DNA from 3 places in the Psychrobacillus sp. NPDC096389 genome. Region 1 is predicted to be linked to each of the others. Evidence: riboswitches for the same ligand, from Rfam matches in the RefSeq annotation. Region 1 holds a riboswitch; each other region holds the start of a gene.
The links. A riboswitch is a leader RNA that binds a small molecule or an ion and turns the genes downstream of it on or off. The one in region 1 is predicted to bind S-adenosylmethionine.

Region 1 (3,998 bases):
AAAAGAAGATGATGGTCGTACAACTCGTGAAAAAATGTCTCGTCGTCGTCAAACAATTGCTTCTCGTTTACTAGAAGTAAAACAAAACACTGCGATGTTAACTACTTTCAATGAAATCGATATGACTAATGTAATGGCATTACGCTCACGCAAAAAAGACCAATTCTTTGAGCAAAACGATGTACGCCTTGGATTTATGTCATTCTTTACAAAAGCTGTAGTTGCAGCCCTTAAAAAATATCCTTATGTAAACTCACAAATCGATGGAACTGATATTGTGAAAAACAACTTCTATGATATTGGTATTGCAGTATCTACAGAAGGTGGTTTAGTAGTGCCAATCGTTCGTGATGCAGACCGTAAAAACTTTGCTGAAATCGAAGGAAATATTGGCGAACTTGCTAAAAAAGCACGTGATAACAAATTAGCCCTTTCTGATATGTCTGGCGGTTCATTTACAATTACAAACGGTGGAGTTTTCGGTTCATTACTTTCAACTCCAATTCTTAACGGTACACAAGTTGGTATCCTAGGAATGCATACTATTCAAAAGCGTCCGATTGCAGTTGGCGATGAAATTCAAATTCGTCCAATGATGTATGTAGCATTATCTTATGATCACCGTGTAATTGACGGCAAAGATTCTGTTGGATTCTTAAAAATGGTAAAAGAACTTCTTGAAAATCCAGAAGACTTAATGTTAAATTCATAAAATGTGAATTATGCAGACACTCATTAGGTGAGTGTCTGCATTTTTTTTAGTTCCTATTACTGTAAAACTGCTCATTATAATAAATAAGATTCGCAATATTTTATTTTTTAAAATAAAAAGCATTGACTTATCATTTTCCATTCTGTATAGTTAAATAAAATTTCATATGAAATTCTTCTTATCAAGAGAAGCAGAGGGAATGGCCCTATGAAGCTTCAGCAACAGATTGCTATTTGCAAAACTGTGCTAACTCCATCGATTTAATTCGAAAGATGAGAAGAGGTTAGATTTCCTATCATACCTCTTCAGGTCTAATAATCTGAAAGGGGTTTTTTTATTGATCTAATACCAAGCATAACAATATGTTTAATTGAATTACTAAGATAAAGAAAAGGAGAGAGTGTAGATGAAAAAATGGTTGGCATGGTCAATTTTATCTTTGATTGTCTTTTTATTAGCAGCTTGTGGTTCAAATGAGGAAGTGACTTCTAGTGGGACTGGTGATACAAAAAGTAGTGAGGAACTAACTAAATTAAAAATAAGTGCATCAACGACGCCTCATGCAGAAATATTACAGTTTATTTCAGATGATTTAAAAGCTGAAGGTATCGAATTAGATATTGTTATCACACAAGACGGTATTCAAACAAACCAATCAACGGCTGATGGTGACTTAGATGCAAACTACTTTCAACACACTCCATTTTTAGAACAAGTCAATAAGGATAGTGGAATCGATCTTGTGAATGTAAAAGGAGTGCATATAGAACCGTTCGGTGTTTATTCAAAGAAAATTGATGATATTACTCAATTAGCAGAAGGAGCAAAAGTTGCTGTACCAAATGATCCAGTAAATTTTTCACGAGCGTTACTGTTATTTGCGGATAATGGAATAATTGAGCTCGCTACGAATGTGGAAGGTTCTTACACAGTTCAAGATATTACGAAGAATGATAAGAAGTTAGAGTTTGTTGATATTGATGGACCGTTACTAGTAAGGGCGCTGGATGATGTGGAAGTGGCTGCGATTAATACAAACTATGCATTAGAGGGAGGATTCAAACCATTAGAAGATGCACTAATCATCGAAGGAAATGAATCTCCATATGTAAATATTTTGGTTTCAAGAAAAGATAACCAAAATGACGATGCTATACAAAAAGTTGCCGCAGCATTAACCACGGAAAAAGTAAGAGAATTCATCTTAGAGAAGTACGAAGGGGCTGTAGTGCCTTCTTTTTAACATAGTAATATCCAAAGTAAGGAGGAAATTAAATGATTGAATTTCGAAAAGTCTCTAAAAGATTCTTCACGGGGAAACGAACAATAACAGCACTCGAAGATGTAGAGTTGACTGTCCATAAAGGAGATATTTTTGGAGTAATTGGCTTTAGCGGAGCTGGTAAGAGTACTTTAATACGAACGGTAAATTTATTAGAAACACCTACCTCTGGCGAAGTATTGATTGAAGGGAAGAACTTACAAAAAATTTCTAAAAAAGAACTGAGAGAAGAAAAGAAAAATATTGGCATGATTTTTCAGCATTTCAATCTATTAAACTCGAAAACAGTATTTGAGAATGTGGCAATGCCTCTTCTACTAAGTAAACATACGAAAAAAGAAGTGGAGCAAAGAGTATTGGAAGTACTCCAATTCGTCGGTTTAGAAGATAAATTAAAAAGTTATCCAGATCAGCTTTCAGGGGGACAAAAGCAAAGAGTTGGTATAGCACGAGCACTCGTAACCAACCCATCCATATTACTTTGTGATGAAGCAACATCCGCCTTGGACCCGCAAACAACAAAATCTATTTTGCAGCTTTTAAAGCGAGTGAATGAAGAATATAAAATTACGATACTAATCATTACGCATGAAATGGAAGTTATAAAAGAAATATGTAATCGAATTGCCGTAATGGAAAACGGTCGAGTAATTGAAACAGGGAATATCCTTGATGTTTTTTCAAATCCACAAACAGAAACGACACGCAATTTTGTAAGTTCTGTTGTACATGATGAAATACCACAATCCGTCTATCGTTTGATGGAAGTCAATAATGGCAGAAGTCATATTCTAAAAGTCGATTTTGTAGGAGTGAGTTCCGGTCAACCAATTATTTCCCAAGTTGCTAAAAAGTTTAATGTTGATGTGAACATTCTTTTTGGAAGTATTACAGAACTACAAAGTATTCCATTTGGAAATCTGATTGTGGAAGTAATAGGGGATCCACGTGAAGTTCAAAAAACAATTAATTTTATTCAAAGTGACACAGTAAATGTAAAGGAGGTTAAAGGACATGGAAGTAAACAAACAAATTTTAATCGAAGCAATTTGGGAAACGTTGTACATGGTTAGTATTGCTCTCTTTTTTGGAGCGATATTAGGATTTATATTAGGGGTTACATTAGTAGTCACTAGAAAAGGGCATATTTTAGAGAATAAATTAATCTTTTCAATCGTTAATCCAATTGTAAACATTTTCCGGTCTATTCCATTTATTATTTTACTTGTAGCGATTATCCCTTTTACACGATTAATCGTCGGAACATCCATTGGAACAACCGCAGCAATTGTTCCACTCGTGTTGCATGTTGGACCTTATATTTCGCGGTTAATTGAAAACTCTTTATTAGAAGTAGACGAGGGGATTATAGAAGCGGCGAAAGCAATGGGGGCTACTCCATTTCAAATTATACGAAAGTTTTTACTTCCAGAAGCATTTCCCTCGCTAATTCTAAGTGTCACAACGGCAACGATAGGATTGATAGGAGCTACTGCAATGGCTGGTGCAGTAGGAGGCGGTGGTCTTGGAGATGTTGCAATAACTTATGGATATCAACGTTTTGATAATGTCACCATTCTAGTAACTGTCGTAATTTTAGTAGCGATTGTTCAATTAATTCAAAGTATCGGTAATGTATTCGAACGAAAACTTAGACGAGTTGGATAAAGTGAAACTAGAGCGACCCACCACGCTTTCTTGTAGTGAAAATTGCACTCAGGTAAATAATACTGTGTCGTAAGGCAATGGCTGAGTGTCCGACATCTTGTTGGCCTGAAACAATCGGATCTCTACGGGCAGATTATCCCTTATTTATCTTTCGTAGCTTTTTTCGAAATTTTGAAGTGGGGTTATTACTGCCCGACCGTTTAGGCGGGATAAAATATAATGAAAAGAAGGTTAATAGCAATGAAAAAATGGAGCTTGGCGTTCGTCTTAATAATAAGTCTTCTATTAGGAGCATGTGGAAATAAGGATGTAGATAGCGTAATAAAAGTTGGAATT
Region 2 (3,998 bases), on a different contig from region 1:
GCTGTTTCTTCTGTCCGACCTTGACTCGGTCCATTTGTATGAACGATGCTATTAAGCTTCTTCACTTTTACCAGGTCAGGATTACCAACAAATGCTGTAGTTAAAACATCCCATAAGAAGTACGTTGAGTTCGTTGTAAAATGTACCAGTGGTGGGCACATCGCATAACATTGCCCAAGAAAATCAACGCCCAAATATTTACGTTCAGATGCCCAGCGTTTACGTATGTCTTCCGTAAGTGGTACCTGGCTTGTACTTTCAAGAGCTACTAGATCGATTTCTATACTGCTATCCCATACACGACCAGCCGCCTCTGGATCCCAGAATACATTCCATTCAGCTGTACCATCGTGTTCGGGCTCTTCTACATTTCCTGTTTCACGAAATGTACCGCCCATCCAAACAAGTCGTTCAATTTTCTCTTCGATTGAAGGGTCTTCGTCTAATGCGCGAGCAAGATCTGTAAGTGGACCAGTGAATAGAAGGGTTGTCTTTTCAGCGGATGCATGAATGGCATCAATCATATGAAGATGTGCTGGATTTTCAGCTACAGGTGTGTCAATCTTACCGGATTCATTTAAAATCGGTAGAGCATCAACGAAGAAAGCATGTAAACGCCAATCTTTTGGGAATGGATTTTTACCTCGAGAATTTGATTCAGCTACATCCAGATTGCCATTTCCGAAGCGATCCATAATTTTCCTACTGGCAAACATTGCAGGTTCCAAATAACAATCAGCTGGAATGACGGATACACCTGTTAGTTCAACGTTATCCATTTGCATTAATAAAAACAAAGAGACAAGATCATCAACGCCTCCATCATGATTAAAGTAAATATTCTTTTTCATTACTTATCAATCCTCTCTTACCTGAAATAAATGCCTTGCATACCGTTTCTTATCTTATTATTACTATCTAGGAAAGAATTATTTCCTAAACAAAAAAAACGCTCCGATTTCTACCGGAGCGTTGACTAGGTATCTGTAAATATGAAGAAAGAGTTGAATCCTTCCTCCATATAACAATTAACTCGTAGTCAAGCCCTTTACGGTGGCTTGGTAGAAACTTTTGGGCCATATCCCCAACATTATACGACATAATTCGACATTGTTTTCTTATAATAACTACTACATATGGTTTCGTCAATAAAAAAATCCTTCCAATTTTGTACATTATAAAATTATTAATACGATAATAATTGAAAGAAGGGGGCGGGGACACAGGAAATTCAGTAAATAAAAAAGCGAACTATCAATCGAAACTCTAATTTAATGTTTCGTGATAGTTCGTTTTTTTGTTTATATTACATGAATAAAGTAAATATTATTCGTCTTTTATAATGGACAAATAATTTGTGTCCCAGCCTCTTTCTTAACAAGTACTATTTCAAACTTAGAGTATTCAATAGATACATTTCCTTTTATCACCAAGATGGGATTAGGGATCCATCGAATCTTTCTTCGATAAATTGTTTCACTTCTTCCGAACGGTACAAATCGATAAATTGTTGAATCACTTCTTCATCTTTCGATTCGGATCTGACAGCGATAATGTTCACGAATGGAGAATCTTTCGGCTCAATAAAAATAGAATCTTCCGCTGGCGATAAACCAGCATCTATTACGAAGTTAGTATTGATAGCTGCCGCGTCAAGTTCATTCAATTGACGCGGAATTTGTGCTGCATCAAGTTCAATGAATTGGAAATCCTTCTTGTTTTCAATAATGTCATGGATTGTAGCATTAGTGTCTAGACCTTCTTTGATCTTAATCATACCGGCACTTTCAAATAGCATCAGTGCACGTCCACCTTGTGTAGGATCATTTGGCAAGCCAATTTTCGCACCATCTAGCAGTTCGTTCACATCTTTTACTTGATTAGAGTAAATGCCCATTGGGAAAGTGACCGTTTTACCTACAGCAACAAGATCCAGATTACGATCTTTTTTCATTTGTTCAAAGAAAGGAATCGTTTGGAAAATATTCATGTCAATATCTTTTTCGGCTAAAGAAACATTCGGCATTACGTAGTCAGAAAATACTTGTAGATCAATTTTTAGACCATTTTTTTCTGCCAATTCTTTCACTTTTTCAACGATTTCTTCGTGTGGACCTGCAGTTACGCCAACTGTTAGAACACCGTCGCTTAATAAGCCTTCATTTGCTTCCTCTGATTTTTCTTTACCACCGCAAGCAGCAAGTACTGTTAAAACTAAAATGAGTAATCCTGTAAATAACCACTTTTTCATTGTTATTCTCCTATCTGTTGTTTTTCTTGGTTGATATAGAAATAAAAAAACCTCTCAGAAATGAGAGGTTCATTAGCAATTTGAAGATATGCAGACGTCCTCTCTCATTTTTCAAAACGATATCGTTTTGCAGGATTTAGCACCTTTCCATATATAAACATATGGTTGGTTGCCGAGCTTCAACGGGCCAGTCCCTCTGCTACTCTTCATGAGAGATAAAATTATTTCATTTTTTATTAATGTAAATTACTATACTTGACCAAGGTGACTTCGTCAATGTAAAATTCAAAAAATTATAATTTTACTTGATATTGTTTGTTGTATTTATTGAACTTATTGGCTTGCATAACAGTGTATATATAGCATGAAAATGATAAGATACAAAAAGAGGTGAGTTATTATGAACGGACAAAATAGAAAAGACGTTAAACCAGGATTAGAAGTATATATTATTTTGAAAAAAGACCAACGAACAGGTGAAAAAACGAGAGGTATCGTGAAAGACTTGCTAACAAATTCTTCCTTCCATCCACACGGCATAAAAGTTCGATTAACCGACGGACAAGTAGGACGTGTATGTGAGATTATCGAAAAATAAGGAGTGTAAAAAATGAATGTAGAATCGCAAATATTACAATGGTTTGATCATTTTCACAAATATCCAGAAATAAGCTGGAAGGAATACGAAACGACAAACAAGCTTGCAGAAATACTCGATGAATTACAAGTATCTTATCGCCGTTTCGATGACGTGACCGGGTTACTGGCTGAAATTGGAGAAGGCGATGAAGTAATCGCTGTTCGTGCAGATATCGATGCACTATGGCAAGAAGTAGATGGAGAGTTTCGTGCCAATCATTCATGTGGACACGATGCCAATATTTCCATGGTTTTAGGAGCTTTATTATTACTAAAAGACGAAAAACTAGGTAAGCGTATCCGCTTTATCTTCCAGCCAGCGGAGGAAAAAGGAAATGGTGCCAATGCGATGATTGACAGAGGTGCATTAGAGGATGTAACGCATTTATTTGGTGTGCACTTACGACCAATTGAAGAACTTCCTTTTGGAAAAGTATCACCTGCAATTCATCATGGGGCTGCAATGTTTTTAGAAGGAAAAATTAGTGGAATTGATGCACATGGTGCACGCCCACATCAAGGGAAAAATGCCATTGATGTCACAGTAGCGATTCATCAAGCATTAAAAAATCTTTACTTTTCACCGTTCGAAGCATATTCTGCGAAACTGACCAAAATTCAAGCAGGTGGAGAAAATGCCAATATTATTCCCGGTACTGCAACGTTTTCGGTTGATGCCCGTGCACAAAAAAATGCCATTTTATTTCAAATGAAAGATCGTATTGAAAAAGATTTACAAGCTATAAAGCAATTATTTGATATAGAAATAGAGTGGGAATGGGAAGACATCACACCAGGTGCGGAAGTTTCCAAAGAAGCAGCTGCTATGACGAGAGAAGGAATTATCGAAGTTGTTGGAATGGAGAACCTTGCAGAAGAAGTAATTACTTCTGGAAGCGATGACTTTCATTTTTATACGATTAGACATCCTGAGGTGAAGGCTGCAATGATTGGTATTGGAGCAGATCTAGCACCAGGTTTACATCATCCGAATATGACGTTTAACTACGGGGCACTAGCAATTGGTGCAAAAGTTATAGCGAAAACGCTTACAAATAGTTCTAAAAAGCATTGACGACTCATCGATTTGTCTATAATATTTCATATT
Region 3 (3,998 bases), on a different contig from region 1:
ACTCTGCAAGAGCACCGCCAGACGTCCCTTTAAATCCACCCGCGCATCCAAATACTTCGTCACCAATTTTAAACTCGGTCACACCTTCACCTACTGCACATACCAAACCTGCCACATCTCCATGTAAGACTGCTGGAAATTCAGGTGCAACGGCTGGAACTGCACCAGATCGGACTTTCGTATCAATGGGATTTACACTTGTAGCCTTAACTTGGATAAGTACATGTCCAGGTTGTAGCTCAGGTTTTGAAATCTCCTTATACTGAAATACAGATGGTTCACCGAAAGATTGGATAATTTGTGATTTCACACTTATCACTCCTTATTATTTGTTTTACCTGATAAGAGAGAGGTCAACTTCAAATTGTAAAAAAAGAAAAGTAAAAATTTTTAGTCTTTACCTTCAAAATCAATGATACTTTATATAATTTAAAATTAATAGTTTCGGAGATGACCAAAAAACTCCGTCTAGAAGCCCGGAGTCATTTTCCAAAAATATAAGTCTTCAAAAGCGCAGCCCTCTCACGCAATCGTACTTTTGTTTCTATCACTTTCGGCGTTTCCGCAGCCACGACATCCGTATTCCAACCGAGCTTACTAGCAAGCATTTTTGCACGATGTAGATGGTAATCGCTTGTAATGATCGTCACCGATTTCACATTTTCAGGCAATAATTCTTGCGAAAATAACAAGTTTTCGTAAGTGGAAGTTGACTGGTTTTCCACGATAATTCTATCCTCCGTGATTCCGTTTTCTATAAGAAAGTTTCTCATTACTATAGCTTCTTCAATATCTTCATCAAGTCCTTGTCCACCAGATACGACAAGCTTCACATGAGGGTTCTCTACCGCATAAGCAAGTGCAGCTTCCAACCGATATTGCAAAGAAAGTGAAGGGATATTCCCTTTTTTCACTTTAGCTCCGAGCACGATTGCGTATTCATTGGAACCATCTGCTTTCGGCTCCAGTCCGTCATCTAGCCATTTACTCGTGACCATCCACATACCAACTCCGCCTGAAATAACTACTAGTAAAGGAATAAGCACGATCCACCTCATTTTCTTCATTTTCATCATACGGACGGTTTCTTTTTCTTCAAGAACGCGGATATTCTTGGTTCTTCTTTACGGACTAGGCGACGAAAATTTTCGATATGTAAAACAACTGCCATCGCGAATAAAAAACCTGCGACTGCAATAGGGGCAACCCCTTCGGCAAACCAAATCGAAGCGACTATAAATACTGCATAAAATACAAACACACCAATCAATAAAAAATCTGTTAAAAAAGTCGTACCGATTAACAATAAAAGTCCAATAAGTCCAATTGGCCAATAAATAGCAAATAAAATACCAATAATCGAAGCTGTTCCTTTTCCACCTTTAAATCCAGTGTAGATCGGAAAATTATGTCCTAAAATAACAGCGGCTCCAGCTAAATAAAGTAATAAATCTTGTTCCATGGAAGTAAAAGAGCCATATTGTTGCACAAAGAAACGAACACCTATAATAACGAAAACACCTTTTAAAATATCAATTACAGCAACCAAAATTCCATACTTCATTCCAAGAACTATTGCAGCGTTTGAAGCACCCGAATTTTTAAGCCCTTCTTTTTTAATATTGACCCCACTTAAAGCCTGGGCAACTTTTGAGCCGTGCATTGCTCCAACAAAATAGCCAATTCCTAAAATTATCAAAATCCAAATGCTCATCATCTCACCTCTCTATCAATAACTACAATACATTTAACGTTCCACTAACAAAGAAGTTTCAGAATTTTTCACAAAAATGCTTGACGGATAGATTCATAAAATCATATACTGTGTATCAAGATGGAAAACTAAATCTAATACTCTTATCAAGAGTGGCGGAGGGACTAGGCCCTGCGATGCCCGGCAACCACTGAGTTTTAAACTCGGAAAGGTGCTAATTCCTACAAATTCGTTGACCCGAATTTGGAAGATAAGAGGAGGAACATGCGAAACTGCACCCCTCTTCTTAATCGAAGAGGGGTTTTTGTTTGTCCTAGAGATCCTCTCCCGTTTCCCGATATGTCCATCTAAATTATTTTCTAGGAGGAATTCAAAATGACAAATCTTCAAAAAGAAACAGTTCTTTTGCACGGTGGTCAGCAACCAGATCCAGTAACAGGTTCACGAGCAGTACCTATTCACAAAACAACTTCTTACGTATTTCGTGATACAGAGCATGCACAAAATCTTTTTGCATTAAAAGAAACAGGCAATATTTATTCTCGTATTATGAATCCGACTGTTGATGTTTTCGAGCAACGAGTGGCGCTTCTTGAAGGTGGAACAGCAGCGGTTGCGGTATCTTCTGGTATGGCGGCAATTGCGTTCTCCATTTTGAATATTGCGGGAGCGGGGGACGAAATAATTGCAGCAGAAAATTTATACGGAGGTACATTTAATTTATTCGCACATACATTGCCTCGTTACGGCATTACGGTAAAATTCGTTGACGCTACAAATCCGGAAAACTTCCGAGCTGCAGTGACAAACAAAACAAAAGGATTCTTCGCAGAAACAATTGGTAACCCAAGTTTAAATATATTGGATATAGAAAAAGTAGCAGCGGTTGCAAATGACGTAGGTGTACCGCTATTAATAGATAACACCTTCGCTACTCCGTACGGAACGAACCCAATTAAGTACGGAGCTCATGTGGTAATCCATTCCGCAACGAAGTGGATTGGTGGACATGGAACAACAATCGGTGGAATTGTGGTCGATGGAGGAAACTTTGACTGGAACTCAGATAAATTCCCAGGATTTACAGATCCAGATGTAACTTACCATGGTTTACGATATGGAATTGATGTACCAAGTGTTGCATTCGCGATTAAATTACGTGTACAGCTTTTACGTGATTTTGGTCCATCCTTAAGTCCAGAAGCTGCCTTTTCGTTTTTACAAGGATTAGAAACACTACATCTTCGAGTTCCTAAGCACAATGAAAACGCACAAAAAATTGCCGAATTCTTAGTAAACCATGAAGGCGTAGAATGGGTGAACTACTTAGGATTGGAAGACCATCCTTCCCATGAACTAGCGAAAAAGTATTTACAAAATGGATTTGGTTCGATCTTAAACTTCGGCGTAAAAGGTGGAAAAGAAGCTGGTCGCCACATTATTGATAATATTGAAATTTGGTCACATGTAGCAAACGTAGGGGATGCTAAATCACTAATCATTCACCCAGCGTCTACAACGCATCAACAGTTAACACCAGAAGACTTGGTGAAAACAGGTGTTACAGAGGATCTAATCCGCTTGTCTGTTGGGTTAGAAGCAGTAGAGGACTTACAAAATGCTCTAGATAAAGTACTTGTGGAAAAAACAAATGTCCTCTCTAGATAGAATTTTGTTGTTAATTGGGCGCAAATAGTCTACAATATATAAAATAATCAATCTTAAATACAAAAACGCTCAATTGTGCAGATTTAGTTGGAGGAGAAAGTATGGCGAAAATAAAAGCAGCAATCTTAGGTTTCGGAACAGTCGGCCAAGGGATTTATCATATTGTCAACGAAAAGAGAGAAGACTTGAAAAAGTCGTTAGGGTTGGACATCGAAATTAGCGCTATTCTTGTCAATAACCTGTCAAAAGAAAGAATAGCAACGCCTGGTGTACTAGTAACAGATGATTTTGAGGACATTATTAATATTCAAGGGCTTCAAGTAGTCTTTGAAGCAATTGTCAACGAAGAACCAGCGTATAGCTATTTATGTCGAGCAATCGATAAAGGATGTCACGTCATTACGGCAAATAAAGTGATGTTCTCCAAATATAGTATCCCATTACAAGAGCGTGCAAAATCACGCGGCGTATTTGTCGGGTATGAAGCAACTACAGCTGGTGGAGTTCCTGTCATTAAAACATTGAAAAATTTACTCCAAGTCAATTCAGTGAAGAAAATTCAAGGGATTTTAAACGGAACGTCCAATTATATTTTAACGCAAATGCGTGTAGATGA

Region 2: it holds a riboswitch for S-adenosylmethionine, as region 1 does, so the genes downstream of both, ACIQ38_RS15110 (MetQ/NlpA family ABC transporter substrate-binding protein) here and ACIQ38_RS14145 (MetQ/NlpA family ABC transporter substrate-binding protein) in region 1, are expected to answer to the same signal.
Region 3: it holds a riboswitch for S-adenosylmethionine, as region 1 does, so the genes downstream of both, ACIQ38_RS15545 (O-acetylhomoserine aminocarboxypropyltransferase/cysteine synthase family protein) here and ACIQ38_RS14145 (MetQ/NlpA family ABC transporter substrate-binding protein) in region 1, are expected to answer to the same signal.

What each region holds. Positions count from the first base shown of each region.
Region 1 is NZ_JBIWFB010000005.1:160,601-164,598, reverse strand. It holds gene odhB (2-oxoglutarate dehydrogenase complex dihydrolipoyllysine-residue succinyltransferase) at 1-712, shown strand, start outside; SAM riboswitch class I at 888-991, shown strand; gene ACIQ38_RS14145 (MetQ/NlpA family ABC transporter substrate-binding protein) at 1,119-1,955, shown strand; gene ACIQ38_RS14140 (methionine ABC transporter ATP-binding protein) at 1,988-3,067, shown strand; gene ACIQ38_RS14135 (methionine ABC transporter permease) at 3,009-3,662, shown strand; gene ACIQ38_RS14130 (MetQ/NlpA family ABC transporter substrate-binding protein) at 3,903-3,998, shown strand, end outside.
Region 2 is NZ_JBIWFB010000006.1:44,519-48,516, forward strand. It holds gene ACIQ38_RS15105 (nucleoside hydrolase) at 1-851, opposite strand, end outside; purine riboswitch at 1,017-1,118, opposite strand; gene ACIQ38_RS15110 (MetQ/NlpA family ABC transporter substrate-binding protein) at 1,427-2,251, opposite strand; SAM riboswitch class I at 2,353-2,466, opposite strand; gene ACIQ38_RS15115 (YwbE family protein) at 2,652-2,849, shown strand; gene ACIQ38_RS15120 (amidohydrolase) at 2,862-3,965, shown strand.
Region 3 is NZ_JBIWFB010000006.1:125,457-129,454, forward strand. It holds gene ACIQ38_RS15530 (zinc-dependent alcohol dehydrogenase family protein) at 1-310, opposite strand, end outside; gene ACIQ38_RS15535 (YdcF family protein) at 483-1,076, opposite strand; gene ACIQ38_RS15540 (glycerol-3-phosphate acyltransferase) at 1,073-1,714, opposite strand; SAM riboswitch class I at 1,855-1,971, shown strand; gene ACIQ38_RS15545 (O-acetylhomoserine aminocarboxypropyltransferase/cysteine synthase family protein) at 2,090-3,382, shown strand; gene ACIQ38_RS15550 (homoserine dehydrogenase) at 3,484-3,998, shown strand, end outside.